Regions from separate parts of the Pseudomonas sp. GW821-FHT07F01 genome, predicted to be linked through region 3. Evidence: predicted binding sites of a transcription regulator. Region 3 holds the regulator's gene; each other region holds the start of a gene.
What was found. Region 3 encodes sigma-54, which starts transcription at its own class of promoters, with help from an activator protein. Its sites were predicted from a motif close to ANTGGCATNNANNTTGCTNT; they were not measured.

Region 1: a site for sigma-54 is predicted at 6,970-6,989, ahead of AC07R1_RS28420 (pilin). Genes of this name have one in related genera too.
Region 2: a site for sigma-54 is predicted at 4,466-4,485, ahead of glnK (P-II family nitrogen regulator). Genes of this name have one in related genera too.

The regions. Positions count from the first base shown of each region.
Region 1 covers NZ_JBWKQO010000008.1:298,721-308,521, forward strand. The annotation lists gene AC07R1_RS28370 (NAD(P)/FAD-dependent oxidoreductase) at 1-1,145, opposite strand, end outside; gene AC07R1_RS28375 (DUF3094 family protein) at 1,206-1,379, opposite strand; gene AC07R1_RS28380 (DUF1780 domain-containing protein) at 1,569-2,198, opposite strand; gene AC07R1_RS28385 (hypothetical protein) at 2,342-2,809, shown strand; gene AC07R1_RS28390 (energy-coupling factor ABC transporter permease) at 2,806-3,495, shown strand; gene AC07R1_RS28395 (hypothetical protein) at 3,559-3,774, shown strand; gene yacG (DNA gyrase inhibitor YacG) at 3,794-3,997, opposite strand; gene coaE (dephospho-CoA kinase) at 3,994-4,617, opposite strand; gene AC07R1_RS28410 (prepilin peptidase) at 4,614-5,486, opposite strand; gene AC07R1_RS28415 (type II secretion system F family protein) at 5,489-6,706, opposite strand; gene AC07R1_RS28420 (pilin) at 7,036-7,452, shown strand; gene AC07R1_RS28425 (BON domain-containing protein) at 7,681-8,037, shown strand; gene AC07R1_RS28430 (DUF748 domain-containing protein) at 8,248-9,801, opposite strand, start outside.
Region 2 covers NZ_JBWKQO010000003.1:352,462-362,262, reverse strand. The annotation lists gene xerC (tyrosine recombinase XerC) at 1-658, shown strand, start outside; gene AC07R1_RS12205 (HAD family hydrolase) at 658-1,362, shown strand; gene sutA (dormancy-specific transcriptional regulator SutA) at 1,489-1,812, opposite strand; gene AC07R1_RS12195 (secondary thiamine-phosphate synthase enzyme YjbQ) at 1,915-2,340, opposite strand; gene AC07R1_RS12190 (ammonium transporter) at 2,551-3,888, opposite strand; gene glnK (P-II family nitrogen regulator) at 3,922-4,260, opposite strand; gene AC07R1_RS12180 (accessory factor UbiK family protein) at 4,677-4,937, shown strand; gene AC07R1_RS12175 (YifB family Mg chelatase-like AAA ATPase) at 5,124-6,617, shown strand; gene AC07R1_RS12170 (aldose 1-epimerase family protein) at 6,622-7,836, opposite strand; gene AC07R1_RS12165 (TetR/AcrR family transcriptional regulator) at 7,949-8,527, opposite strand; gene AC07R1_RS12160 (ABC transporter six-transmembrane domain-containing protein) at 8,641-9,567, shown strand; gene AC07R1_RS12155 (Ca2+-dependent phosphoinositide-specific phospholipase C) at 9,571-9,801, opposite strand, start outside.
Region 3 covers NZ_JBWKQO010000007.1:230,210-240,010, forward strand. The annotation lists gene AC07R1_RS26100 (class II fumarate hydratase) at 1-766, shown strand, start outside; gene AC07R1_RS26105 (DUF2753 family protein) at 795-1,244, shown strand; gene AC07R1_RS26110 (superoxide dismutase) at 1,246-1,857, shown strand; gene AC07R1_RS26115 (ZIP family metal transporter) at 1,892-2,785, shown strand; gene AC07R1_RS26120 (HPr family phosphocarrier protein) at 2,815-3,087, opposite strand; gene rapZ (RNase adapter RapZ) at 3,104-3,961, opposite strand; gene ptsN (PTS IIA-like nitrogen regulatory protein PtsN) at 3,964-4,428, opposite strand; gene hpf (ribosome hibernation-promoting factor, HPF/YfiA family) at 4,441-4,746, opposite strand; gene AC07R1_RS26140 (RNA polymerase factor sigma-54) at 4,872-6,365, opposite strand; gene lptB (LPS export ABC transporter ATP-binding protein) at 6,548-7,273, opposite strand; gene lptA (lipopolysaccharide transport periplasmic protein LptA) at 7,273-7,818, opposite strand; gene lptC (LPS export ABC transporter periplasmic protein LptC) at 7,805-8,377, opposite strand; gene AC07R1_RS26160 (KdsC family phosphatase) at 8,387-8,911, opposite strand; gene AC07R1_RS26165 (KpsF/GutQ family sugar-phosphate isomerase) at 8,911-9,801, opposite strand, start outside.

The DNA of each region.
Region 1 (9,801 bases), on a different contig from region 3:
CCAGTGAGGTTGCCCATCAAGTTGCCCACCGCCGAGAAGCGCGACAGCGAGATCAGTGAGCCGTAGTCGGTGTACTTATAGGTCGGCAGGTCCTTGCCTTCGATGCGCAGCTTCAGCGACTTGGCCAGCAACGAGGCTTGCTGGTGCGCGGCCTGGGCCCGTGGCGGCACATTGCGGTCGCTGCCTGGTTGCGGGCAGGCGGCGCAGTCGCCGAAGGCAAAGATGTTCTCGTCGCGAGTGGTCTGCAGGGTCGGTAGTACCTGCAGTTGGTTGATGCGGTTGGTCTCCAGGCCGTCGATGTCCTTGAGGAAGCCTGGCGCGCGAATGCCCGCGGCCCAGACCTTGAGGCTGGCGGGAATGGTCTGGCCGTCGGCGGTGATCAGGCTGTCGGCGGTCACTTCGCTGACCGAGGCGTTGGTCAGCACCTTGACCCCGAGTTTCTCCAGGGTCTTGTGCACCGGGCCGCTGATGCGTTCGGGCAGGGCAGGCAGCACCCGTTGCCCGGCCTCGATCAGGGTGATGTGCATGTTTTCCGGGAGAATCCGGTCCAGCCCGTAGGCCGCCAGTTCATGGGCCGCGTTGTGCAGTTCTGCCGCCAGTTCCACGCCAGTGGCGCCGGCGCCGACGATGGCCACGCTGATCTGCTCCACGGCATCGGTCTGCCCGGCATGGGCTCGCAAGTAGTGGTTGAGCAGTTGCTGGTGGAAACGCTCGGCCTGCTTGCGGGTGTCGAGGAACAGGCAATGCTGGGCCGCGCCCTGGGTACCAAAGTCGTTGGTGGTACTGCCCACGGCGATCACCAGGGTGTCGTAGCCCAGCTCCCGGGCCGGCAACAGCTCCACGCCTTCTTCGTCGTAGGTGGCGGCCAGTTGGATCTTCTTGCGCTGCCGATCGAGCCCGCTCATGCGGCCCAGCTGGAACTCGAAGTGGTTCCATTTTGCTTGGGCGACGTAGTTGAGTTCGTCTTCGGAGGAGTTCAGCGAACCGGCAGCCACTTCGTGGAGCAGCGGTTTCCAGATGTGGGTCAGGTTGGCGTCCACCAGCATCACACTGGCGATGCCGCGCTTGCCCAGAGTCTTACCCAGGCGGGTCGCCAACTCCAGGCCGCCGGCGCCGCCGCCAACGATGACAATACGATGAGTCATGGGGATATCTCGCAAGGCTAAAAGAAATCGGTGCAGTCAACCGAGCGAGCGCGAAGCAGCTCATAGCGTCAGGTAACTGATGAAACGGCTCAACAGGCCCAGGGCGACAGTCACCGCAATCACCACCACGAGGAGCATCCACGGCCGGAAGGGCCGGCGCTCGACTCGATGCTGGGGCAGTTGCAGGTATTCTTCGACATGGCGTTGGTCGTCGGGGTTCAGGCGGCTGCTCATAAAAGACCTCGTCAGATAGACGTCGCAACGTTGAGGAATGTTACAGCGCGGTGTTATCCGGCATGAACGGAGCATAGCCGCTGCCGTGTGAGGGCTCGCTGGCACGGGCCCGGCGTTGGCAGGCAAGTGTGCTTTTTTACCATTGCCGGGCGGATTGCGCCATGGCTACACAGGCCGCATTGACCGGCGTTACAAACTGATGCCGACGTCGAAGAGGATGCTGCGGCCCAGGTTGCTGCGCAGGAACTCCGGTGCATCCGGGTGGGCGAACAGCACGCGGGCGAACGTCGGCCCCACCAGGGACAGCGAGCGCCAGCCCTGGCGCAGATATTCGGTGGGGGGCGGGAAGTGGCTGTTGAGGTCCAGGACTTCGCGTTTCAGGGCGGCGAAGGCAATGATGTCCAGCTCGCCGAGGTTCATTCCGCGCTCCTGATAGTTGTGGGCCTTCTTGCGCAAGGTCGGTGCCAGGCGCAGCAACAGTTCGCTGGCCGGGATGCGCTTGGGCTTGGCTTCGCGGCGCACCAACTGGCTCAGGGAGAACGCGCTGCGCCGGCGCTGCAGTTCGTCGCGCCATTCATCGTTGAGCCTGCGGCCTTCGTCGAGGACGAAGAACACTTCGAAGCTGGCCTCGCGAAACAGCACATCGGGGGGCTCTTGCCCGGCGGCGGTGAACTCGTCGTTGCGGTAGGGAATGTTCAGGCCTTGCAGCAGGCGCTGGCAGACCCAACGCTCACGCTCCCATTTGCGGGCATTGGACAGGAACGCGTTGGCTTGTTCGGCCTGGATGGTAAGCAGGCGCAAAAAATCTGAGTCATCCATACCCCCAAGCTTAGCGCTCAAATATGACCTTAAAAACCACGGCCGTGCAAAAACCTCCGCAGGCGTTGCCGGCAACCTCGCTGGAGCCTGCCCAAGGGCGGTGTAGACTGTTTGCCGTCCAACCATTCGATAAGGAGTGCGCAGTGAAGCGCTGGTCAATGCTGTTGCTGGCCCTGTTGCCGTTGTGGGCCCAGGCCCTGGAAATAGGAGAGCGCCTGGCGCCCTGGACCTTGCTGGATCAATTCGACCAGCCCTACAGCCTCGATTCCCAGGCGCGGATCCTGTTGGTGGCACGCAGCATGGACGCCGCCAAAGTGGTGAACGCGGCGCTCAAGGACAAACCCAAGGGCTACCTGCAGGAGCGCCACGGGGTGTTTGTCGCCGATATCCAGCGCATGCCGACAGTGATCGCCAAACTGTTTGCGGTGCCGGCCATGAAGGATTACCCCTACCGAGTGATGCTCGATCGCGATGGGCGCGTGGCACCACGCTATCCCGCCGCCGAGGATCAGGTGCTGTGGCTGCAGCTGCAGGATGGGCAACTGGTCGCCCGGCAGGCGTTCGCCACGGCCGCGCAATTAGCTGCGGCGCTGGAGCGGGCCCAGCCATGATCAGCGCGGCGCTGCTGTCGCCGCAAAGCCTGATTGGCGGCTGGCTGCTGTATGTGCCAGTACTGATCTGGGCGGTACTGCGGGCGCCCTGGGTCGAGCTGTTTACCGACAGCCGGCGCCAGCACTTGCTGTTTGGCACGGTGTTCGCCTTGTTTCTGCTGTGGCTGGTGCGCCGGGATTTCGACACGGGGGTCTCCTACCACTTCATCGGCATGACCGCAGTAACCCTGCTGCTGGACTGGCCGCTGGCGATAGTTGGCGGCTTGATCGCACAGTTGGGCCTGCTGGCCCTGGGCCGGCAGGACCTGGCGGCGCTGGGGGTCAATGGAACCTTGCTGATCCTGCTGCCGGTGGCGGTCACCGAGGCCTGCGCCTGGCTCGTGGAACGGGCCCAGCCGCGCAATCCCTTCGTCTATATCTTCTGCTCGGGGTTCTTTGCCGCGGCACTCTCGGCATTGTTATGCCTGCTCTGCGGCCTGGGCCTGCTGTGGTTCGACGAACGCTTTGCCATGCCCGAATGGCTGGAAGATTTTGTCGGCTACCTGTGGCTGATCATCTTCCCGGAAGCCTTTATCAACGGCATGGTGATCAGCGCCCTGGTGGTGTTCTGCCCGGAATGGCTGGAAACCTTCAACCGTACCCGCTACCTGTCGGCGCCCTGGAAAGACGAGGATCCGCGCCCTTGATCCATATCAATCCACGGTGTTTTGCCGGGCTGCATGCTCGGCAAAAATCTCAGGAGTGCGGTCATGAGTGTCTACCAGTGGGCCCGGCAGGAAGTGCGCGACAGTCTGCACAATGCTCAGCAGGAAGGTTTTGAACCGGGGTTGAGCCTGCGCGCCCTGCTCAGTGCGGTGGTGCAGCAAAGCAAGAGTGTGCGCAGCATCGAGGACCTGGCAGACGAGCTGCAGTTTCTAGCGGAAAACCTCGACGACGATCAGGACTACAGCTTCATGCGGCCCTGACCGGCGCCGGGGTGAGCACTCAGTGAGCGCGAGGGGGCAGCTCTTCGGAGAACAGCTCGTCCTCGGCATCCGGGCTCACCGGAATCTTGTGCTCCTCGGCAGCCCAGGCGCCCAGGTCGATCAGCTTGCAGCGATCGGAACAGAAGGGCCGGTTGATGTTGGCCGCGGTCCATTCCACGGGGGCGCCACAGGTTGGGCATTCGACGGTCAGGGGTTGGCTCATGACTGGCCTCCACGCAAAGTTAGGTAAAAGTGATGCAGGCGCTCGACCTCGCTGCGCAACCAGGCGTGGTCGCGGTCGTTGACCAGCACGTCATCGGCATGGCGCAGGCGTTCCTCACGGCTGGCCTGGGCCTGGAGAATCGCCTGGACCTGCTGTTCGCTGATCTGGTCGCGCTGCAGGGTACGCTCGATCTGCAGTTGCTGGGGCACGTCGATCACCAGAATCCGCTGGGTCATCCGCGACTGGCCGGATTCGATCAGCAGCGGCGACACCAGGATTGCGTAGGGCGATTCGGCGTGGGCCAGGTGGCTGACAATTTCCTCGGCGATCAGCGGGTGCAGCAGGGCCTCCAGCCAGCGACGCTGTTCGGGCACCTCGAAGATCAGCTTGCGCAGAGCCGCGCGATCCAGTTGGCCGTCGGCCTGCAGCACGCCTTGGCCAAAGTGCCGGGCAATCTGTTCCAGGGCCGGGCGGCCGGGCTCCACCACCCAGCGGGCGGCATGATCGGCATCGATCACATGCACCCCCAGGTCGATGAAGTGCTGGGCGGCGGCACTTTTGCCGCTGCCGATGCCGCCGGTCAGGCCGAGGGTCCAGGGTGTGTTTACGGAGCGAGTCATTGGAAACCGACAAACTGCAGATAGAAGTCGGTTATTTGACCACCCCAGAGCAAGGCAATCCAGCCGGCAATGGCCAGAAAGGGTCCAAAGGGGATTGGCGTCGAAGTCTTTTCCCGGCGCAGGCGCAGCAGGATCGTGCCGAGAATCGCCCCCAACAGGGATGACAGCAGCAGGGTCAGCGGCAGGATCTGCCAGCCGCCCCAGGCCCCGAACAGGGCCAGCAGCTTGAAATCACCGTGGCCCATGCCCTCCTTGCCGGTCAGCAGCTTGAACAGCCAGAACACCGACCACAGGAACAGGTAGCCGATCACCGTCCCCCACAGCGCATCCTCCAGGCTGATCAGCAGGCCGAAGCTGTTGGCGATCAGCCCCAGCCACAACAGTGGCAGCACCAGCACATCCGGCAGCAGCTGGTGATCGGCGTCGATCAGGCTCATTGCCAGCAGCCCCCAACTGAGGATCAGCATCAGCCCGGCCGCCCAGCCGAAGCCGAAGTGCCAGGCGATAAAACCCGAGATCAGCCCGCAGGCCAGTTCGGTCAACGGGTAGCGCGGGCTGATGGAGCTGTTGCAGTGGGCGCAGCGGCCACGTAGCCACAGGTAACTGAGCAGCGGAATGTTTTCCCAGGGGCGGATCGGCTGCGCACAGTGCGGGCACTGGGAGTGCGGCAGCATCAGGTTGTAGGGCGCAGCCACAGGTTCCGGCTCCAGCCCCAGCACGTCGCGGGCCTGGGCTCGCCAGTCGCGTTCGAGCATTTTCGGCAGGCGCCACACCAGCACGTTGAGAAAGCTGCCGACGATCAGGCCCAATACCAGGGCCGCAGCCACGAAGGCCATGGGGTAGAGAGTGAGGGCGTCAGTCAGGGGCATGTTCAGATCGCTGTACCGAGTTGGAAGATAGGCAGGTACATGGCAACCACCAGGGCGCCGACGATACCCCCCAGGACCACCATGATCAACGGCTCCATGAGGCTGGTCAGGCTGTCCACCAGGTTGTCCACCTCGACCTCGTAATGGATCGCGACTTTTTCCAGCAGATGATCCAGGGTTCCGGACTCTTCGCCGATGGCGGTCATCTGGATCGCCATGGTCGGGAAGACCCCGCTGGCGCGCATGGCAAAGTTCAATTGCATGCCGGCGGCGACCTGCTGGCGGATCCGTTGCACCGCTTGCCTGAAGACAGGGTTGCCGCTGGCTCCAGCCACTGAATCCAGGGCCTGCACCAGGGGAACGCCGGCGGCGAAGGTGGTGGCCAGGGTCCGTGCGTAGCGGGCCACCGCGGATTTATGCAGCAGTGGCCCGGCCAGGGGCATGTGCAAAAGGCCGACATCCAGGCGGTCACGCAAGCTCGGGGAGCGCTGATAGGCCAGGCGCGCCGCAAGCCCGCCCAGCACACCGGCGGCCAGCAGCAGCGCCCCCTGCTGCTGGATGAAGTGTGACAGAGCGATGACCCACTGGGTGAGCAGTGGCAGCTCGGCATTGAAACCGGCGAACAGGCTCTGGAACTGGGGTACCACCTTGAGCAGCAGGATGCTGCTGACCACGACCGCCACGCCGATCACCGCCAAGGGATAGACCATGGCTTTCTTCAGCCGCGCCTTCAGGTTCTCGCTCTTTTCCTTATAGGTGGCGACTCTCTCCAGCAGGGTATCCAGGGCGCCGGCCTGCTCGCCGGCGTCCACCAGGTTGCAGTACAGCGGGTCGAAGTGGCGCGGCTGTCTGCGCAATGCCGTGGCCAGGCTGGAGCCGGCCTCGATGTCGCGCTTGAGGCTGGCCAGCAGTTGGCGCATCTGCGGATGCTCGAAACTTTCGGCAATGATGTCGAAGGATTGCAGCAGCGGCACCCCGGCCTGCATCAGCGTGGCCAACTGCCGGGTGAGCAGGGCAATGTCCCGTGCCCCTACTCGCTGATGCAGGCGCAGCCAGCCCTTGGGTTTGCGTCGGACTCGGGTTGGGGTGATGCCCTGTCTGCGCAATTGCGCCCTGATCAGGGCCGGGGTCGCGGCGCTGAGTTCTCCGGTGAGGGGGCGGCCCTGGCTGTCGGTGCCGTGCCAGAGATAGACACTGGTCGCGGGTGCTTTTACCGCCATGGTTCGATCCTTGGTGCAAGGGTGGATAGGGAGGCGCAAGCGCCCTGCTGTGTTCGAACGGGTGATAGATCACCCTGACCCCCGGACGTTCCTTGGTGGGGGCGCGAGCCGACTGTCGGGTCGCCATGCACCTGTCCAAGCCTAGCTGGCGAGGCGCTGCCGGAGAGGGGCAGGGGCTGACGAAATTTGTCAGTTTGTGCGACTCCTTGTGCTCAAGGCCATGGGCTATCGCACCTGCAGGCCACGTAATCCGTGGGTTATCTCCTGGCACAGGCTGTGCTTCACGCCTTTGTGCTCATGCAACATTCGTCCATGCCAGGAGGCAACCCATGAAACATCAATCCGGTTTTACCCTGATCGAATTGCTGGTGGTGGTAGCCATCATCGGCATCCTCGCCACCGTGGCGATGCCGATGTATGCCAAGTACCAGGCGCGGGCCAAGGTGATTGCCGCCCTGGCCGAGGCGTCGGCCCTGAAGGTCAACGTCGAGGATCTATTGAACCAGGGGACCGATCCGACCCTGGCCCTGGCCGGGGGCACGGCCCAGACCGCCAACTGCCGGATGAGTGCCGGCGGGACGGCGGCCACCGGTGAAGGCAGCATTGGCTGCACCCTGCTCAATGCGCCGGGGCCGGTGCTGAACAAGACCCTGACCCTGACCCGTTCGGCGACTTCAGGATGGACATGCACCACCACTGTGGAGGCCGACTATGCGCCCAAAGGCTGTGGTGCGGAGGGGGCTTGAGGAGGCTTTTCACGATTGGCCAGGCCGCGCTGAAAAAGCCGCAACTTGCATGCAGATTGGCGGGCAGTCATGCATTTTGCATGATGCCGAATTATTTTTGATTTTATAACTTATTGATTTTTATGAATATTTATAGGCTCCTAGACTTGGCACAGCACCTGCAATATCCCTCATAACCCTGTTGCCAGGACACGGCGCAGGCTTTCTTAAAGAACAGGAGTTACTCGTATGAAGAAGTTCGCTATCGCTGCCGCAACTGCTACCGCTCTGACCCTGACCATGGCTAACGCAGCATTTGCGCAGACCACTCAAAACACCCAGTCGCCCATGGTGGTGGCTGCCGGTGAAGTGACCAAGGCCAAAGAGGCCACCTCCGATACCTGGATCACCACCAAAGTGAAAAGCGATCTGGTAACCGAGAAAGGCATTCCTGGCACCGACATCAAGGTTGAAACCAACAAGGGCGTTGTTTCGCTGTCGTCCACTGTTGCGGTAACCGAGGCTCAGAAAGCTACCGCCGTGGCCATCACCAAGAAAATCAAAGGCGTCAAGGCAGTTTCCGCTGACGGCCTGAAAGCCGAGTAACACTCACGCTTCTCGCCTGGACAGGGAGAGGGTGCGGTAGACGAGCCGAGTGATACGTCTGCCGCTTCTCAAAAGGGTTCATGCGGAAGATCACAAGGACGTGATCATTACAGGCCCCGGCACTGAGTGTCGGGGCCTGTTCTATTGTGGGCGCCAGGCAGGCGCTGCAGGAGATACCGGCCGGGCTGGGTGGAGCCCGGCGCGAGAGGTTTATTCGCTGTCCAGGTGCAGCGGGGTGACGACCCGGCCATCGCTTTCGGCCTGGCCCAGGTTGGCATCGATGAAGTAGACCCGGTCGTCGGCCAGTTGGCCCTTGTCCACCAGGAAGTCCTTGATGCTGCTGGCGCGCTCCTGACCCAGTTGTCGCAACAGCACGTCGCTGCTGCTCCAGAACTTGATCAGACCTTCACGCAGCTTGGCGCTGCGTTCGTCGCGGCTGAGCTGGGTCCATTCCGCCGGCGGCTGCTGTTTCAGGCGGGTGCGGTAGATGCCTTCCAGCAGAGGGGCCTTTTCGCCCTCGGGAACCTGCAGCAGGGACGCCTGGGCGGGGACCTTGTCACCGCGGCGCTGGAGGATCTTGTAGTAGTTGTACTGGTATTCGCGCTCCAGCCGCTGTTCGGCGATCAGCGGGCCGTCACTGCTCTGGGCGCTGGTACCTTCGATTTCCAGGCGCAGGGTCGGACGCTCCTTGAGCGCCTTGGCCAGGGTGGTCAGGGCCGACTCGGATTCCTTGCTCAGGTCGCTGGAGCCTGGAGCGAAGGACACGTTGCTCAGGTCTTCCGAGCCACCACCGCTGACCAGCCCGCCAATGAACTTGAAGGGTGCCTGGGCGGCGCGCAGCACCAGATTGCGCAGGGTCTGCCAGACAATCGGCATCACGCTGAACTGCGGGTTGTTCAAATCACCGGAGATAGGCAGCTCGATGGAGATCTTGCCGTCCGTATCTTTCAGCAAGGCCACTGCCAGGCGGATCGGCAAATCCACGGCGTCCGGGCTGTCGACCTTTTCCCCCAGTTGCAACTGCTCGACCACCAGTTTGTTCTCGGCCTTGAGCTGGCCCTTGGTGATCATGTAGTGCAGGTCGAGGTTGAGCCGGCCCTTGCGGATGCGGAAACCGGCGAATTTCCCGGAGTAGGGGGTCAGGGTGGTCAGTTCCACTCGTTTGAAGCTGGTGGCGATATCCAGGGCGGCCATCGGATCGAACGGGTTGACGCTGCCCTTGATGGTCACCGGCGCATAGCGGTCGACCTTGCCTTTGACGTCCACGTCTGCCGGCTTGGCCTGGCGGCTGTCGATGGTGCCGACATGGCCGTTGAGCTGCTGGATGGCGGTAGCGAAGTTCGGCGTCAGGCTCAGGTCGGCGAAGTTCGCCGAACCGTCGTTGATGGCGATTTCACCGATGTGGATGCCCAGGGGCTTGCTTGAGCTGGGCTCGGCCTTCGTCGAGGATTTGCCACCACTGCTGGGTGGTTGTGGAATCAGCAGGTCGTCGATATTGGTGGTGCGGTCATCGTTGATGATGAAACGTGCATAGGGCTGCATCAGGTTGACCCGGCTGATGGTCAGGCTGTCACCGTGCTGATAGTTCAGGCCTTCGACCACCACTTGTTTCCATTTTACGAAGTCGCGGGTCTTGAGGGTGTCCAGGGTGTGCAGCTGGTCCACATTGGCCCGGCCGGTGACGCTGAAAGTCAGGGGTTCGACTTTCTTCAGGTCCACTGCCAGGTCACTGCCGAGCATGCCGCTGCGCAGTTCCAGGCGGAT
Region 2 (9,801 bases), on a different contig from region 3:
CTACCACTACCTGAACCGCGAAGGCTTGTGCACTCACGACCCGGCCAACGGCCTGGCGCCGCCCAAGGGCGAACGACGCCTGCCCAAGACCCTGGACACCGACCGCACCCTGCAGTTGCTCGATGGCGCCGTGGAAGACGACTTCCTGGCCCACCGCGACCAGGCGATTCTCGAACTTTTCTACTCCTGCGGCCTGCGCCTTTCCGAACTGACCAGCCTCAACCTCGATCAGCTGGACCTGGCGGACGGCCTGGTGCAGGTCCATGGCAAGGGCAGCAAGACCCGGGTCCTGCCGGTGGGCAAGAAGGCTCGGTCAGCCCTGGAGCAATGGCTCCCCCTGCGCGCCCTGAGCAACCCGCCTGATGGTGCCCTGTTCGTCAGCCAGAAGGGCCGGCGCCTGGGGCCGCGGGCCATCCAGCTGCGGGTCAAGGCCGCCGGCGAGCGCGAACTGGGGCAGAACCTGCACCCGCACATGCTGCGCCATTCCTTTGCCAGCCATTTGCTGGAATCCTCCCAGGACCTGCGCGCCGTGCAGGAACTGCTGGGGCATTCGGACATCAAGACCACGCAGATCTACACCCACCTGGACTTCCAGCACCTGGCGGCGGTCTACGACAGCGCCCACCCACGGGCCAAACGCAACAAAGGCGGTGAGTAATGACCATCAAGCTGATCACCTTCGACCTCGACGATACCCTGTGGGATACCGCCCCGGTCATCGTCAGTGCCGAAGCCACCCTGCGCCAGTGGCTGACCGAACACGCACCGAATCTCGGAGGCGTGCCGGTGGAGCATCTGTGGGCCATTCGCGAGCGGGTGCTGCTCGCCCAGCCGAACCTCAAGCACAGGATCAGCGCCCTGCGCCGCCAGGTGCTGTTTCATGCCCTGGAAGAAGCCGGGTATGACCATGCCCAGGCCAACCAGTTGGCCGACCAGAGTTTTGAAGTTTTCCTGCATGCCCGGCATCAGCTGGAGATCTTTCCAGAAGTCCAGCCGACCCTGGAAGCCCTGGCCAATCACTTCGCCCTTGGCGTGGTCACCAACGGCAACGCCGACGTGCGCCGCCTGGGCCTGGCGGACTATTTCAAGTTCGCGCTGTGCGCCGAGGACATCGGCATCGCCAAGCCCGACGCCCGGCTGTTCCACGAAGCCTTGCAGCGTGGCGAAGCGACTGCCGACACCGCCGTGCATATCGGCGACCACCCGGGGGATGACATTGCCGGCGCACAGCAGGCAGGGCTGCGTGCGATCTGGTTCAATCCCAACGGCAAGACCTGGGAAGCCGAACGCGCTCCAGACGCCGAGATCCGCAGCCTGATTGAACTACCCGGGCTGCTTGCCCGCTGGCATCGCGGCGCCTGAACCGGCGCTTTCGCGAGCAAGCTCGCTCCTACAGCAAGCGCCGGCGCTCGGGGCCGTTTCCGAGAAGGGTGCCCATGAAAAAGCCCGCAGCGACGGCGGGCTTTTTCAGCAAGCAAGGTGCAAGGCTCAGATAGGCCGGCTGCCGTACTTGTTATCAGGCTTCTTGGGCGGATCGGCGACCACGTTGGCCTCGACTTCCTGCACTTTGCCGCCACGGGCCAGGAACTCTTCCATGGCACGCGCCAGTGCATCACGCTCCTTGTTCTTGGCTTCTACACTCGGCAGCTCGTCTACCGAGACGGCAGCCTTGGCCTTGCCTTTGGCGGTTGGAGCAGGAACATCACTGCCATCGTCTTCCGCCACATCGTCGGCAGCCGCTTCAAGACCTTCTTCGGTTTCGTCTTCGTCACCTACTTCGAGGTCGTCGTTTTCCAGATCATCGTCGCTCATGTTCTACCTCATGACTTGCGAAAAGCAGATTAGTTATAGCCCAGCTGTGCCGACTGTCGAAGGCCGCTGGAAAAAAATCAACGTCCACTGATACTCAGCGGCTTATGCCTTATCACCGTGCAAGGTGGCAAGGACTTTGCGAGCACCGCCATGATCGCGATGCTCGCCCAGATAAACGCCTTGCCAGATGCCCAACGCCAGACGCCCCGCCGCTACCGGCAAAGTCAGCTGACAGCCTAGCAAACTGGCCTTGAAGTGCGCCGGCAGGTCATCCGCGCCTTCGTCGTTATGTTCGTACCCGGCCATGCCTTGAGGCACCAGGGTGTTGAAGTAACGCTCGAAGTCACGCCGTACCGCCGGATCGGCGTTCTCGTTGATGGTCAACGAGGCCGAGGTATGTTGCAGCCACAGATGCAGCAGACCAACCCGACATGCCTTCAACTCAGGCAGGCCGGCGAGCAACTCGTCCGTCACCAGATGAAAGCCCCGGGGCCTGGCCCGCAGGGTAATCAGGGTCTGTTGCCACATACCGATCTCCACGCTTCGGCGCGCATTCTAGCGCGCTCAGGGAAAAAACAAAGCGCCGAATAATCCTGCTTTAGTGTAAGCATTTGCCCTGCCGGAAATCGTCACGGCAAACACGCCAATGCTTGTCAGAAAATCCTTTCAGCCTTTCTCAATGACAAACATCAGGCAAAAAAATGCCCGGCCGGAGCCGGGCTTTTTTTTCTTGCGCGATTACAGGTTGTAACCACGCTCGTTGTGCTGTGCCAGATCGAGGCCGACCGCCTCTTCTTCCTCGCTCACCCGCAGCCCCATGACCGCGTCCAGAACCTTGAGGATGATGAAGGTGACGATCGCGGTGTAGATCACCGTGAAACCCACGCCCTTGGCCTGGATCCAGACCTGAGCGGCCACATCGGTCACGGTGCCGAAGCCACCCAGGGACGGAGCAGCGAACACACCGGTGAGGATCGCACCGAGAATACCGCCGATGCCGTGCACGCCAAAGGCGTCCAGGGAGTCGTCATATCCCAGCTTGCGCTTGAGGCTGGTGGCGCAGAAGAAGCACACCACACCGGCCGCCAGACCGATGATCAGGGCGCCCATCGGGCCAACGGTACCGGCAGCCGGAGTGATTGCCACCAGGCCTGCGACCACACCCGAAGCGATGCCCAGCGCGCTAGGCTTGCCGTGGGTGATCCACTCGGCAAACATCCAGCCCAGGGCGGCGGCAGCCGTCGCGATCTGCGTTACCAGCATGGCCATGCCGGCGGTGCCGTTGGCGGCAGCGGCGGAACCGGCGTTGAAGCCGAACCAGCCGATCCACAGCATGGCTGCGCCCATCAGGGTGTAACCCAGGTTGTGTGGCGCCATCGGCGTGGTCGGGAAACCCTTGCGCTTGCCCAGCACCAGGCAGGCCACCAGGCCCGCGATACCGGCGTTGATGTGCACTACGGTGCCGCCGGCAAAGTCCAGCACGCCCCAGTCGCCCAGCAGCGAGCCCGGACCGCTCCAGACCATATGGGCGATCGGCGCATACACCAGGGTGAACCACACGCCCATGAAGATCAGCATGGCGGAGAATTTCATCCGCTCGGCGAAGGCACCGACGATCAGCGCTGGAGTGATGATGGCGAAGGTCATCTGGAAGGTGACGAACACCGCTTCAGGGAACAGCGCAGCCGGGCCGGTCAGGCTGGCCGGGGTGATGCCCGCCAGGAAGGCCTTGGAGAAGCCGCCCACAAAGGAATTGAGGTTGACCACGCCAGCTTCCATCCCGGTGGTGTCGAACGCCATGCTGTAGCCGTAGATGAACCACAGGACAGTGATCAGGCCGGTAATGGCGAAGCACTGCATCATTACCGAAAGAATGTTTTTCGACCGCACCATGCCGCCGTAGAACAGCGCCAGGCCAGGAATGGTCATGAACAGCACCAGGGCTGTGGAGGTCAGCATCCAGGCGGTATCGCCGGAGTTGAGGACTGGAGCCGCCGCTTCGTCTGCCGCCATGGCCAGGCCTGGCATTACGAGGGACAAAAGGGCTCCTAGCCCTGCGAATTTACGCAGAGTCATATTGTTTTCTCCTGGGGCGTTGGGTTTGGCGGCTTAGATTGCGTCGGTATCGGTTTCGCCGGTACGGATGCGAATAGCCTGTTCCAGATTGACCACGAAGATCTTGCCGTCACCGATCTTGCCGGTGTTGGCGGCCTTGGTTATCGCCTCGATAACCCGGTCAAGATCCTTGTCGTCAATGGCGACATCGATCTTCACCTTGGGCAGGAAATCCACCACGTACTCCGCACCGCGATACAGCTCGGTGTGACCCTTCTGCCGGCCGAAGCCTTTGACTTCAGTGACGGTAATGCCCTGCACGCCGATCTCGGACAGCGACTCGCGCACGTCGTCCAACTTGAACGGCTTGATGATGGCAGTGACTAGCTTCATGAAACTCTCTCCCGAATTGGTGGACTTGCCCCAGGAAAACAAACCCGACTCAAGTCTAAGCGCAGTGCCTGGCTTTGTAACGCACCGTCGGCCTTCCTCAGCCCGACCGACGCCAGCTAACCGCTGTCTGACGAAACACTCCCCGCTCCGCCTGCCGCACTGCATTCGTCACAGCGACTGCATCAGTGCATGGGTCACCAGGGTCTAAGCAGAAAGCTTGCCAGCTCGGGAAAAATCAGTGATTTCAGTCCCTTGCCCCGAGCCGGCAGGGAATGCGGGAAAACGGCACCCGGGATACGCACAAAAACGGTGCGCTGGCGCCCGGCCAGATGCGCGAAAAACGTGCAACCCGGGGCCACCTGGAGCGTCGTTGCTGCGTGATACACTGCGGGCCGACTGCAATTCAGGACTCTCCCATGCTCGCGCCCAAAGACCTTCTCGACGCCCTGAGCGGCCACGCCTCGCGGTTGCTCAGCGGTGAAACACCCCTGCCCCGCAATGAAATCGAAAGCCAGCTCAAGGCCCTGCTACAAAGCGGCTTCAGCAAGCTGGACCTGGTCAGCCGGGAAGAATTCGACAGCCAGATGGTGGTCCTGGCCCGCACTCGCGCGCGCCTGGAAAGCCTCGAAGCCAAGGTGGCGGAGCTGGAAGCCCGGCTGAACCCGGCAGCGCAATGATCTGAATCCGAGTTCGCCGGCAGGCCGGCTCCTACAGACCTGTCCTGTAGGAACTGGCTTGCCGGCGAAGGCTCGCGCACCGACGACATATCCTGTGCCCATTCGGGCGCTCCTCTGGCCAGCCCCCTCATCTATCCTTGCAGCACCGCAGGACGCGATTCCCGCTGTCGCAAGGAAGCTCTCCCCATGTCCCTGGCAATCATCCACAGCCGTGCCCAGGTCGGCGTCCAGGCTCCGGCTGTCAGTGTTGAAGTGCACCTGGCCAACGGCTTGCCGAGCCTGACCCTGGTGGGCCTGCCGGAAGCCGCGGTCAAGGAAAGCAAGGACCGGGTGCGCAGTGCAATCCTCAATGCCGGGTTCAACTTTCCGGCCCGGCGCATCACCCTCAACCTGGCGCCGGCGGACCTGCCCAAGGACGGCGGGCGCTTCGATCTGGCCATCGCCCTGGGCATCCTTGCCGCCAGCGTGCAGGTGCCGGCCCTGGCCCTGGACAACATCGAATGCCTGGGGGAGCTGGCGCTCTCCGGCGCGGTGCGCCCGGTACGCGGCGTACTGCCCGCCGCACTGGCGGCACGCGACGCCGGGCATACCCTGCTGGTGCCCCGGGCCAATGCCGAAGAAGCCTGCCTGGCCAGCGGCCTAAAGGTGATCGCGGTGGATCATCTGCTGGAGGCTGTTGCCCATTTCAACGGCCACGCGCCGATTGCGCCCTATGTCAGCGACGGCCTGGTGCAGAGCCACTTCCCCTACCCCGACCTCAGCGAAGTGCAAGGCCAGCTCGCCGCCAAGCGCGCCCTGCTGATCGCCGCGGCGGGCGCCCACAACCTGTTGTTCAGCGGCCCGCCAGGCACCGGCAAGACCCTGTTGGCCAGCCGCTTGCCCGGCCTGCTGCCACCGTTGCAGGAAGATGAAGCCCTGGAAGTCGCGGCGATCCAGTCGGTGGCCAGCCACAAGCCCCTGCGCTACTGGCCACAGCGGCCGTTTCGCCAGCCCCACCATTCGGCTTCGGGTGCGGCGCTGGTCGGAGGCGGCTCGAAACCCCAGCCCGGGGAAATCACCCTGGCCCATCACGGCGTGCTGTTTCTCGATGAACTGCCGGAGTTCGACCGCAAGGTCCTGGAAGTGCTGCGCGAGCCCATGGAGTCCGGGCAGATCGTCATTGCCCGAGCCCGGGACCGGGTGCAGTTCCCGGCACGCTTCCAATTGGTGGCAGCGATGAACCCCTGCCCCTGTGGATATCTTGGCGAGCCCAGCGGACGCTGCCGTTGCACACCGGAGCAGATCCAGCGCTATCGCAACAAGATATCCGGGCCGCTGCTGGATCGCATCGACCTGCACCTGACCGTGGCCCGCGAAGCCACCGCCCTCAACCCCGAGCCGCAACCGGGCAATGATAGCGCCGCAGCCGCCACCAGGGTCGCCGGGGCTCGCGAGCTGCAACGCGAGCGCCAGGGCTGCGCCAACGCCTTTCTCGACCTGCCCGGCCTGCGTCGCCACTGCAAATTATCCACAACCGACGAGCGCTGGCTGGAAGCGGCCTGCGAACGCCTGGGCCTGTCGTTGCGGGCCGCTCACCGTTTGCTCAAGGTGGCGCGTACCCTGGCGGACCTGGAACAGGCCGCGCGAATCAGCCGCGAGCACCTGGCCGAAGCCCTGCACTACCGGCCCAGCGCCGATTGAAGGTTCATTCCCGGGACAGGTCTACCAAGGGTGTTGGCCGCACTTCGGTCTGACGCCCATCCTGGATCTGGCTGACACGGCTCAGGGCTTTATCCACCGCGGCTTTATCGGCCAACAGGCTGTAGCGAATCTGGAATTGCCGCTGCTCCTTGGCGCCAATGCTCGGCACTAGATGCAACGGGCGCTGGTAACGGCGGTTGTAGGAAAAGCTGGTGCCCGGTTCCAAACCCGTCACATAACCCTGGCCCTGGGTGTCGGTGTTTTTCCACAGGGAAAACACCGGCAGTTGTCGAGTGTTGAAGCCCAGGGAAACACCCAGGCTCCCGGCCTTGTTATGCAACACCGCCAGGGTCTCGCCCTGAGCGTCGGCGTAGGGCACGAGGTTGTACACGGTTTCGTCGTAGTCGCGGGTCGGGCCGCGATAGGTCTGCCAGTCCGCCAGGTCGGCCCGGGCCTTGTCATTGAACGGCGAAACCTGCTTCACCGGCGCGGCGAACTTCGCCCCCTGCTCCAGGAACGGCGTGCTGAAGTTACTGTGGTAGAGCGCCTGGTATTCCTTGGGGTAGTCGCCGTTGTTGGTCAGGGTGTCGTTGAGCGCAAACCGGGTGCTGCCGGGTTCGGTCACCAGTTCGGTGGCGACACTGAAATCCACCTTCTTGAACGCCTGTTCCTTGAGCTCGCCCCGCAGGTGAATGGCATACGGCGGTTGCTCGTCGATATGCAGCGTGACCTTGCTCGCCGGGATGTTGGCCGCACGACCGTGCAGGGTCAGCAGTTCGCCATTGTCCAGGCCCGGGTGCCCGACCCACTCATAGCCACAGCGGGCCACCAGTTCGTTGAAGCCCTCCAGCCAGCCCAGGCCGCCGCGGCCGTTAAGCTCGATGAAGGCCGGATTGACCACCTCCTTGACCGGCGAATCCCAGCCCAAGCGCACCTCGCCCACCGAAGCCTGCAGCACGTTCATGCCCCGGGTCGGCACCACCGAGAGCTGCATCACGCCGTTGTCGATGTCGACGATGCTCACCCCCTCCTGGCGTCCGCCATGCAGGGTGCGCAGGGTCACGGAAAACGGCCGCTCGGTCTTGACCCCCAACTGTTCACTGGTCAGGTGCAGGTTGCGGGGAGCCTTGTCGGTATCGAGCAATACATAGTCCCAGGCCATGGCGTGGGAGGTGGCGGCCAGCGCGCCAAGGGTGACCAGCAGTTTCAGCGGAGTCATGCAGGAGTGCCTTTTTTGGAGTTGTGCGGTTTTTATAGCCCTGAAGAATCGTTTCAGCAAGGCCAAAAATCCCAATTAGCCGGACAAACTCCACTCCACTGGCCGTTTCCTGTCAGCCCTCGAATCCCAGCAGCAGGCCAGCCACTTCCATGACTTCCTGCAACGCCGCCTGGGCAGCTTCGGGGGAAGCCCGCAGCAACAGGTCATCGGCGTAACCCATGGTCTGGGCGAACAGTTGCCTTGCCGCGCGCTCGGGGCTGGCGCAGCGGAATACCCCCGTGCGGACCCCATCGGCAATGATCGCCGCCAGCATGTCCCGCCACTGACCGTTGATCCTCAGGTAGGCCTGCGCCAGCTCGGCGTCATGCATGGCTTCGTCCCAGGCATCGAGCCACAGCGCCCAGCCGGCTTCGGCGGAATCGGGCAGGCAGTCACGGAGAAACCCCAGCAAGGCGTCCATGGGCGCGGCACCGCGCAGGGGCTGGCCCACCGCCTCCAGCTGGTCATCGGCAAACCGCACGAAGGCTTCGCGGCGCAGCCCCTTCCAGTCACTGAAGTAGTGATAGACGTGGCTGCGAGACAGCCCCGCATGCTCGGCCAGGTCACGGGTGGAAACCTCGGCGAAACCCTTGCTGCGGAATAATTCCAGGGCCGCCTGGATGATCTGGTCTTTACGGTCGTTACGCGACATGTGCAATCAGGCCTCTTGGCGCCAGGATGGACGGCGCTTGCATTTTGAGCGTTCGCTCAAAGATAATTGAGCAGTCGCTCAATATTAACCGTTATCACTCTTGTGGTGCACTCATGTCCGCCGTCACCCCACTCATCGTCGTGGATCCAACCCAGAAAATCGGCCAGCAGACCGCCAGCCAGACCCTCAAGGCCATTGCCCGGGCCTATCCGGGCAAGCTGTTCGTCACCTTGTCCCTGGTGGCCCTGGAAAACGCCCTGCTGCTGGCCTACCCGCTGTTCGCCGGCTTCGCCGTGGATTCGATCCTGCGGGGCGACGCTGCCCATGCGCTGATCTATGCCCTGGTGGTGCTGGGCTTCTGGGTAGTGGGTGCGGCGCGGCGTGCGGTGGACACCCGTACCTTCACCCGCATCTACGCGGACCTGGCGGTGCCGGTGATTCTCAACCAGCGCCTGCAACAGCAGGACACCTCCACCGCCGCGGCGCGGGTGGTGCTGGCCCGGGAGTTCGTCGACTTCTTCGAAAAGCACGTGCCGACCATCGCCACGGCCCTGGTGTCGATCGTCGGGGCGGCAGTGATGCTGCTGGTGATCGAACCCTGGATCGGCCTCGCCTGCCTCACGGCGCTATTGCTGTGCATGACCCTGCTGCCACGTTTTGCCCGGCGCAACCAGCAACTGCACGAACGCCTGAATAACCGGCTGGAAAAGGAAATCGGCCTGGTGGCCAGGGTCGGCGCGGTCTCGCTGCAGCGTCACTATCGCCTGCTGTCGCGGCTGCGCATCGGGCTCTCGGATCGGGAAGCCGCGGCCTATCTGTTCCTTGGCGCTGTGGCAGCGGTGCTGTTCGTCATTGCCATCAGCCAGTTGGCGCTGTCGCCCGAGATCAAGGCCGGCCATGTGTATGCGGTGATGACCTACCTGTGGACCTTTGTCAGCAGCGTCGATGAAGCACCGACCATGGTCGATCAGCTGGCGCGCCTGCGGGACATCGGCAAGCGCGTGGACCCGGGGCTCGGTGAACCGACCGAACCCCGGTGAAGCTCAGAACGGCCGGATGCGATAGCCGCCGGCGTTCTGCTCGGCGAACTTGTAGTAGGCCGAGAGGTTGACCTTCTCGCTGATGTGCTGGGCGAACGACACCCCGTCATCGCCCCAGACCCGGCCCACATGGCTGTAGGCAAAGGCCTGGGCCGCCCACTTCTTGTCGCCCTTGGACATGTTGTTCATGGCCACGTAGCCGGACGACTGGCCGGACATGCCACTGACCTTGCC
Region 3 (9,801 bases):
CAATATCAGCCACCTGCAGGATCTGCTGCCGAGCCTGCAATCCCTGGCTCAGGGCGGCACCGCTGTGGGCACCGGGATCAATGCACATCCCGAGTTCGCTGCGCGTTTCAGCCAGCAGTTGAGCAAGCTGACCCAGGTGCAATTCACCCCGGGCAAGAATCTTTTCGCCCTGATCGGCTCCCAGGACACTGCGGTGACGGTATCCGGCCAGCTCAAGGCTACCGCGGTGTCGTTGATGAAGATCGCCAACGACCTGCGCTGGATGAACTCCGGCCCGCTGGCCGGGCTCGGCGAGATCGAGCTGGAAGGTTTGCAGCCCGGTTCGTCGATCATGCCCGGCAAGGTCAACCCGGTGATTCCTGAAGCCACCGCGATGGTCGCAGCCCAGGTCATCGGCAACGACAGCACCATCACTGTGGCCGGGCAATCGGGCAACTTCGAGCTCAACGTGATGCTGCCGATCATTGCCCAGAACCTGCTGAGCAGCATCGAGTTGCTGGCCAACTCCAGCCGCCTGCTGGCGGACAAGGCCATCGCCAGCTTCAAGGTCAACGAACCCAAGCTCAAGGAAGCGCTGTCGCGCAACCCGATCCTGGTCACGGCGCTGAACCCGATCATCGGCTATCAGAAGGCTGCAGAAATCGCCAAGACCGCCTACAAGCAGGGGCGCCCGGTGATCGACGTGGCCCTTGAACATACCGATCTGCCACGCAGCCAGCTGGAGGTCCTGCTGGACCCGGAAAAGCTCACTGCCGGCGGCGTGTAACCCACCGACACCGCTTTGGAGGCTCACCATGGAGCACTGGAAACGCACGATCGAAAGGGCCAATCGCCTCTTTATGCAGGGCGAACTGGTGGATGCTCGCGAGTTCTACCTGCAGGCGCTGGCCCTGGCCCAGGTGCTGTTCGAGCGCTGGTCGGATGCCGACGAAGCGGTGGCGGCCTGTGTGATTTCCCATCACAACCTGGCAGACCTGCACCTGCGCCTCAATCAGCCGGAGGAGAGCGCGGAATACCTCTGCGCCATCCATCAGCGGTTGTTGCAGACCATGCAGGACAGCCGCTTGCCCACAGCCCTGCGGGAAGCGGCCTTGCGCCAAAGCAGCAAGACCTACGTCGAACTGCTGAATTTCATCGGTGATCACGGCGAATACCCGCGCACTCATCGTTTGCTGGACAGCAACGTCGCGGGCCTGTCAGCCGACAGCCCGCAACCAGACAGCCCCTCTTACGGAGCCCATTGATATGTCCTTTACCTTGCCTGCACTGCCTTACGCCTACGACGCCCTGGAACCGCACATCGATGCGCAAACCATGGAAATCCACTACACCAAGCATCACCAGACCTACATCAACAACCTCAACGCCGCCGTCGAGGGGACCGAATGGGCAGGGTGGGAGGTGGAAAAGCTGGTAGCCAGCGTTCAGCAACTGCCGGAAAAACTGCGTGCTGCGGTGATCAACCAGGGTGGCGGGCATGCCAACCATTCGCTGTTCTGGGCGGTGATGACACCCACCGGTGGCGGTCATCCCCAAGGCGCCCTGGGGCAAGCCATCGAGCAGCAACTGGGTGGTTTCGAGAGCTTCAAGGAAGCGTTCACCAAGGCCGCACTCACCCGTTTCGGCAGTGGCTGGGCCTGGCTCAGCGTGACACCGGAGAAGAAACTGGTGGTGGAAAGCAGCGGTAACCAGGACAGCCCGCTGATGAACGGCAATACGCCGATCCTCGGTCTGGATGTGTGGGAGCACGCCTACTACCTGCGCTACCAGAACCGCCGCCCGGAATACATCAACGCCTTCTACAACGTCATCAACTGGCCGGAAGTCGCTCAGCGCTACCAGGCCGCGATGGCTTGATACCTTTCCATCAAAACAAGATCTAAGGCCGACTATGGGCACTGAAACACTGGCAATCAGCAGCGGGCGAATGTTTCGTTATGCCTTCGGTTCGCTGTTGCTGTTGGCGGGCACGGCGTTGCTGGTGGCTCAAGGGTTGAGCTGGCTGAACCTGGAGCCGCGCTTGCTGCGCGCCTTGCAGGGCGGTTCGATCTGCGCGCTGGGCACGGCGCTGGGGGCGGTCCCGGTGCTGGTGATCCGGCGGATGCCGGTGGCGGTGAGCGACACCCTGCTGGGCTTTGGTGCCGGAGTGATGCTGGCGGCCACGGCATTTTCGCTGATCGTCCCCGGCATCGCTGCGGCCCAGGACCTGGGCTTGTCTGCCTGGGGCTCCAGCGGCCTGATCTGCGCCGGCATCATGCTCGGGGCCTTTGGCCTGTTCCTGGTGGATCTCAAGGTCTCGGGGGGCTGCCCGGAGGTGCTGGTGGGCACGCCAGAGCATCCGGTGATTGCCCCGCGTATCTGGCTGTTCGTCTTCGCCATCATTGCCCACAACATTCCTGAAGGGATGGCGGTGGGGGTGTCGGCCGGAGGCGGCATGCCGGATGCGGACAGCCTGGCCATGGGCATTGCCCTGCAGGATGTACCGGAAGGCCTGGTGATTGCCCTGGTATTGGCGGGGGCGGGGATGTCGCGGGTCAAGGCATTCCTGATTGGTGCGGCTTCAGGTCTGGTGGAACCGGTCTTTGCCTTGCTCTGCGCCTGGCTGGTGAGCCTGGCGCAGGTATTGCTGCCCCTGGGCCTGGCCCTGGCGGCGGGGGCGATGCTGCTGGTGGTCACTCATGAAGTGATTCCGGAGTCGCGTCGCAATGGCCATGACAAGCTTGCCAGCCTTGGCCTGTGTATCGGTTTCTGCCTGATGATGGTCATGGATACGGCACTCGCCTGAGAGCCGTATGGTGAGGGGCCCGCCCGGGCCTACTCGCCTTCGTCGAAGAAGTTGTTGATCAGTGCCACCAGCGCATCCATCGCTTCCTGTTCCTGCTCGCCTTCGGTCTTCAGGTGGATCCTGGTGCCCTTGCCGGCGGCCAGCATCATCATGGCCATGATGCTTTTGCCGTCGACCATGGAGTCCGGGGTCCTGCCGGCGCGGATCTGGCAGGGAAACTGCCCGGCCACGCCGACGAACTTGGCCGAGGCACGGGCATGCAGGCCCAGTTTATTGATGATCTCGATTTCCAGAGCTGGCATCGCGGGGTAGATCCTTTCAGCTAAGGTCGCGGTGGCGAACCTGGACGTTCTTCAGGGATTTTTGCAGGACCTGGCCCAGGCGCTCGGTCAGGTACACGGAGCGGTGGTGCCCGCCGGTGCAGCCGATGGCGATGGTCACATAGGCGCGGTTGCTGGCGGCAAAGCGTGGCAGCCATTTGAGCAGGTAGCTGGAGATGTCCTGGAACATTTCCTCGACATCGGGTTGCGCCGCCAGATACTCGGCCACGGGCGCATCCAGGCCTGATTGGGCGCGCAACTCGGGCTTCCAATACGGGTTGGGCAGGCAGCGCACGTCGAACACCAGGTCTGCATCTACCGGCATGCCGCGCTTGAAGCCGAAGGACTCCACCAGGAACGCGGTACCGGGTTCCGGCTGGTTCAACAGTCGCAGCTTGATGGTGTCGCGCAGCTGGTAAAGGTTCAGGTTGGTGGTGTTGACCTTGAGATCGGCCAGGTCGACGATCGGCCCCAGCAGTTGGGTTTCATCGTGGATGGCTTCGGCCAGGGAGCGGTTGGCGCTGCTCAACGGGTGGCGCCGACGGGTCTCGGAGAAGCGCTTGAGCAGGGTCTCTTCGTCGGCATCCAGGTACAGCACATCGCACTGGATATGCCGGCTGCGCACTTCTTCCAGCAATTCGGGGAAGCGCGACAGATGACTGGGCAGGTTGCGGGCATCGATGGACACCGCCACCAGCGGTTGCGCCAGTTCGGTGTGGATCAACGCACGTTCAGCCAGTTCCGGCAGCAAGCCGGCTGGCAGGTTGTCGATGCAGTAGTAGCCGTGGTCCTCGAGAACATCGAGGGCGGTGCTTTTACCTGAGCCGGAGCGGCCGCTGACGATGATCAAACGCATGATTACTGACCGTTTTGCTCGTCCAGAACGACCTGATACAAGGCTTCGTTGCTGGTGGCGCTGCGCAGCCGGTCACGGACTTCCTTGCGATCGAGCATGCTGGCGATCTGCCGGAGCAGTTCCAGGTGTGCATCGGTCGCGGCTTCCGGAACCAGCAGGACGAACAGCAGGTCGACCGGTGCGCCATCAATGGCGTCGAAATCGATCGGAGCGTCCAGGTGCATCAGCGCACTGATGGGCGACTCGCAGCCTTTGAGGCGGCAGTGGGGAATGGCGATGCCGTTGCCAAAACCGGTGGAACCGAGTTTTTCACGGGCAATCAGGCTCTCGAAGACATCCTGCATCTCCAGATCAGGCACTTCACGGCTGATCAGGTTGGCAATTTGTTCGAGGGCGCGTTTTTTACTGCCGCCCGGCACGTTCACCAGGGAACGGCCGGGGGTCAGGATGCTTTCAAGTCGGATCATGGGAGGGGAGTGTTAGCGACCCGTGCCTTGGAGAAGGTGGAGTTGCTTTTCCTTATGCTTTTTCAGTTGGCGGTCAAGCTTGTCCGTGAGCAGGTCGATTGCGGCATACATATCGTCATGTTCTGCGTTGGCAACGACCTCCCCACCGTGGATGTGCAGGGTGGCTTCGATTTTCTGCTTCAGCTTCTCGACAGCCATGGTGACCTGCACATTGGTAATCTTGTCGAAGTGCCTCTCCAGCCGGTCGAGTTTTTCGCCGATGTAGACGCGCAGGGGTTCAGTCACTTCGAGTTGGTGTCCACTGATGTTGACTTGCATACAGCTTCTCCTTCGTTGCCAGTGCATAACGCGGCAGGCTGGGTTGCCTGCCACCTAGACTACGTTTGAAAACGGCACCGGGCCCTTTTCAAACACACTCTGAAACGCTGTGGCCAGCCCTGCGGCTACATCAACCGCTTACGTTCGCTGGAAGGCGCGATCCCAAGGGATTCGCGGTACTTGGCGACGGTACGACGGGCTACCTGAATGCCTTGTGCCTCCAGTAAACCAGCGATCTTGCTGTCACTCAACGGCTTTTTCTGATTTTCCGCGGCCACCAATTTTTTGATGATCGCGCGGATCGCCGTGGACGAGCATTCACCGCCTTCCGAAGTGCTGACGTGGCTGGAGAAAAAGTATTTCAGCTCATATATGCCCCGTGGGGTATGCATGAATTTTTGCGTGGTCACCCGGGAAATCGTCGATTCGTGCATGCCCACCGCCTCGGCGATATCGTGCAGAACCAGCGGCTTCATCGCTTCATCGCCATATTCGAGAAAGCCGCGCTGGTGCTCGACGATCTGGGTGGCGACCTTCATCAGGGTTTCATTGCGGCTTTGCAGGCTCTTGATGAACCAGCGGGCTTCCTGCAACTGGTTGCGCATGAAGGTGTTGTCGGCGCTGGTGTCGGCGCGGCGTACAAAACCGGCGTACTGGGCGTTGACCCGCAGGCGCGGCACGGATTCCTGGTTCAGTTCCACCAGCCAGCGTTCGTTGTCCTTGCGCACTATGACGTCCGGGACCACGTATTCGGCTTCGCTGGATTCGATCTGCGATCCGGGGCGGGGGTTGAGGCTCTGCACCAGCTCGATGACCTGGCGCAGCTCATCTTCCTTGAGCTTCATGCGCCGCATCAGCTGGCTGTAGTCGCGGCTGCCCAGGAGGTCGATGTAGTCACTGACCAGGCGCTGGGCCTCGCCCAGCCAGGGCGTTTTCGCCGGCAGCTGGCGCAGTTGCAGCAACAGGCACTCGCCCAGGTTGCGGGCGCCGATGCCCGCAGGTTCGAATTGCTGGATGCGGTGCAGGACGGCTTCTATCTCGTCCAGTTCGATGTCCAGTTCCGGATCGAAGGCTTCGAGGATCTCCTCGAGGGTTTCGTCCAGGTAGCCCTGATTGTTGATGCAGTCGATCAGGGTCACGGCGATCAGGCGGTCGGTGTCCGACATCGGCGCCAGGTTCAGTTGCCAGAGCAGGTGGCTCTGCAGGCTCTCGCCCGCGGAAGTGCGGGTGGTGAAGTCCCACTCGTCGTCATCGCTGCTGGGCAGGCTGCTGGCGCTGGTCTGGTAGACGTCTTCCCAGGCGGTGTCGACCGGCAGTTCGTTGGGGATGCGCTCGTTCCACTCACCGTCCTCGAGGTTGTCCACCGTGGGGGCGGTTTCCTGGTAGGAGGGCTCCTGGATCTCGGTATTGGGTTTGGACTCGGTGTTGTCGGCCAGGGGGTCGCTGTTGTCGAAGTCGTCGCCTTCTTCCTGGCGTTCGAGCATCGGGTTGGACTCCAGGGCTTCCTGGATTTCCTGTTGCAGGTCCAGGGTCGACAATTGGAGCAGGCGGATGGCCTGTTGCAGCTGCGGTGTCATCGTCAGCTGCTGGCCCATTCTAAGGACTAGCGATGGTTTCATGGCAGGGGCTTAACACCTTATTTGCCGGCGCACATGCGCCATCCACTACAGGGCGCCGGAGCGCCAAACATAAGCAAATTATATGCCTGAAACTGAAGTGTTTGCCTAGAGCGCTGTAACAATAAAGTTTGTAGGGTTTTATTGTTCCCGGCGCCCTGGCGTCCAGCCCAACACATCAGCCCTTACAGGCGGAACTCATGGCCCAGATAGACTTCCTTGACCAGTTCGTTGGCCAGGATGGTCTCGGAGTCGCCTTCGGCGATCAGTTGCCCGTCGTTGACGATGTAGGCGGTCTCACAGATGTCCAGGGTTTCCCGGACGTTGTGGTCGGTAATCAGCACCCCGATGCCCTTGGCCTTGAGGTGGTGGATGATCTGCTTGATATCGCCCACCGAGATCGGGTCGACACCGGCGAAGGGTTCGTCCAGCAGGATGAACTTGGGCGCGGTGGCCAGGGCCCGGGCGATCTCCACGCGGCGCCGCTCACCACCGGACAGGCTCATGCCGAGGTTGTCGCGGATGTGGTTGATGTGGAATTCCTGCAGCAGGCTTTCCAGTTCCTGGCGACGGCCGGCCTTGTCGAGCTCCTTGCGGGTCTCGAGGATGGCCATGATGTTGTCGGCCACCGACAGCTTGCGAAAGATCGAGGCTTCCTGGGGCAGGTAGCCGATACCGGCGCGTGCTCGGCCGTGCATCGGTTGGTGGCTGACATCCAGGTCGTCGATCAGGACGCGGCCCTGATCGGCCTGGACCAGGCCGACGATCATGTAGAAGCAGGTGGTCTTGCCGGCGCCGTTGGGGCCGAGCAGGCCGACGATCTGACCGCTGTCGATGGACAGGCTGACATCACGCACGACCTGGCGGCTCTTGTAGCTCTTGGCCAGGTGCTGAGCTTTCAGAGTTGCCATTACTGGGCCTTTTGCTCGTCGGTTTTCTTTTTCGGCTGGATGACCATGTCGATCCGCGGACGCGGCGCGGTAACCGAGCTGCCATTGGCGCGACCGGCGTTGGCAACCTGCTTGACGGTGTCGTAGACGATCTTCTCGCCTTCGGTGGTATTACCGTCGTTGATGACCTTGGCCTTGTCGATCAGCACGATGCGGTTCTGCTGGGCATGGTACTGGATGGTCACGGCGTAGGCCTGGACCGGTTTCGGGTCGGTCTGCTTCTGCAGTTGCTCGAAGTAGGCGAGGTTGCCCACCGAGGTCACCACGTCGATTTCACCGGTCTTGGACCGGGTGATGGTCACGGTGTTACCGGTGATCTTCATCGAGCCCTGGGTGATGATGACATCGCCCTTGTAGGTGGCCACGCCGTTCTTGTCGTCCAGCTGGGCGTCGTCGGCCTGGATGCGGATCGGCTGTTGGCTATCGTTCGGCAGAGCCCAGGCGCTCACGCTTCCCAGTGCTGCGCCCAGACTGAGCAAAATAGGGAGGGTTTTAACGAGCCTCATACTGTCCTCTTACGTTCGATAGCAGGTTCATCCTGCCGTCTTTCAAATACGCTTTCATTCCCTTGGCCGTAGTCACGCCGCCGGCGCCGTCGATTCTAACGGCTTGCTCGGTCTGCGCATATTGCTTCTGCGGGAATACTGTCATGCGGGTTGTGGTGATCAGCAGGTTGCGGTTGTGCTCGTCGGTGCGGGAAACCCGTACCGAATCGATCAGCTCGACCTCGGTGCCGTCCGGGTTGACCTCGCCGCGTTCGCTCTGGACATGCCAGGGGAACGTGGTGCCACGGTACATCTGCAGGTCCGGCTTGGTCAGCAGGGTCACTTCGCTGGCCTTGACGTGCTCGACCTTGTCCGAGGTCATTTCGTACTGCAGTTTGCCGTCGGGCAGGTACTGCACGCTGCGGGCGTTGATCACGTAGTAGTCAATGGCGCTTTCGTCGACCTGGGCCACCGGCTTGTCGAGGAAGCGTTCCGGGCTGATGTTCCAGTAACCGACCGCTGCGAACAGCAGGGCGATGGTCCCGAAGATCAGGATGTTGCGAATCTTTTTGCTCAGCATGGGAAGGCTCTATAAGTAAGCGGCATTGGCTGCTTCAAGGCGGTCCTGGGCACGCAGGATCAGTTCGCAGAACTCGCGGGCGGCACCTTCGCCGCCGCGGGCCACCGTGACGCCGTGGGCGTGTTCGCGGACAAACGCTGCGGCATTGGCCACCGCCATGCCCAGCCCCACGCGGCGGATCACCGGCAGGTCGGGCAAATCGTCGCCCAGATAGGCGACCTGTTCATAGCTTAGGCCCAGTTGGCCAAGAAGCTCGTCCAATACCACCAGCTTGTCTTCGCGGCCCTGGTACAGGTGGGGAATCCCCAGGTTCTTGGCTCGGCGCTCTACCACCGGGGTCTTGCGCCCGCTGATGATCGCCGTCTGCACGCCGGCCGCCATGAGCATCTTGATGCCCTGGCCGTCCAGGGTGTTGAAGGTCTTGAACTCGCTGCCGTCTTCGAGGAAGTACAGGCGCCCGTCAGTCAGCACGCCGTCGACATCGAATACCGCCAGCTTGATGTTTTTACCGCGTTGCAGCAGGTCGGCACTCATCACATCACTCCCGCGCGCAGCAGGTCGTGCATGTTCAAGGCGCCGATCGGCCGGTCTTCCTTGTCCACCACCACCAGGGCGCTGATCTTGTGGTCTTCCATGATTTTCAGGGCTTCGGCGGCCAGCATGTCGGCACGTGCGGTCTTGCCATGAGGGGTCATCACCGAATCGATGGTGGCATGGTGTATATCGATGGCCCGATCCAGGGTGCGACGCAGGTCGCCGTCGGTGAAGATCCCGGCCAGGCGGCCGTCGGCCTCCAGGATCACGGTCATGCCCAGGCCCTTGCGGGTCATTTCCATGAGCGCGTCCTTGAGCAGGGTGCCGCGTTGCACCTGGGGCAGATCGCTGCCTTCGTGCATGACGTTCTCCACCTTGAGCAGCAGGCGACGGCCCAGGGCACCACCCGGGTGGGAGAAGGCAAAGTCCTCGGCAGTGAAACCGCGGGCTTCCAGCAGCGCCACGGCCAGGGCGTCGCCCATGACCAGGGCGGCGGTGGTCGAGGAGGTCGGTGCCAGGTTCAGCGGGCAGGCTTCGTGCTCGACGTGGACGTTGAGGTTGACGTCAGCCGCCTTGGCCAGCGGCGACTCGGGGTTGCCGGTGAGGCTGATCAACTGGATGCCCAGACGCTTGATCAGGGGCAGCAGGGTGACGATTTCGTTGGTGGAGCCGGAGTTGGAGAGGGCCAGGATCACGTCATCGCGGGTAATCATGCCCATGTCGCCATGGCTGGCTTCGGCAGGATGGACGAAGAAAGCCGTGGTCCCGGTGCTGGCCAGGGTAGCGGCAATCTTGTTGCCGACGTGCCCGGACTTGCCCATGCCGACCACCACTACGCGGCCTTTGCTGGCCAGAATCATCTCGCAAGCGCGTACGAAATCTGCGTCGAT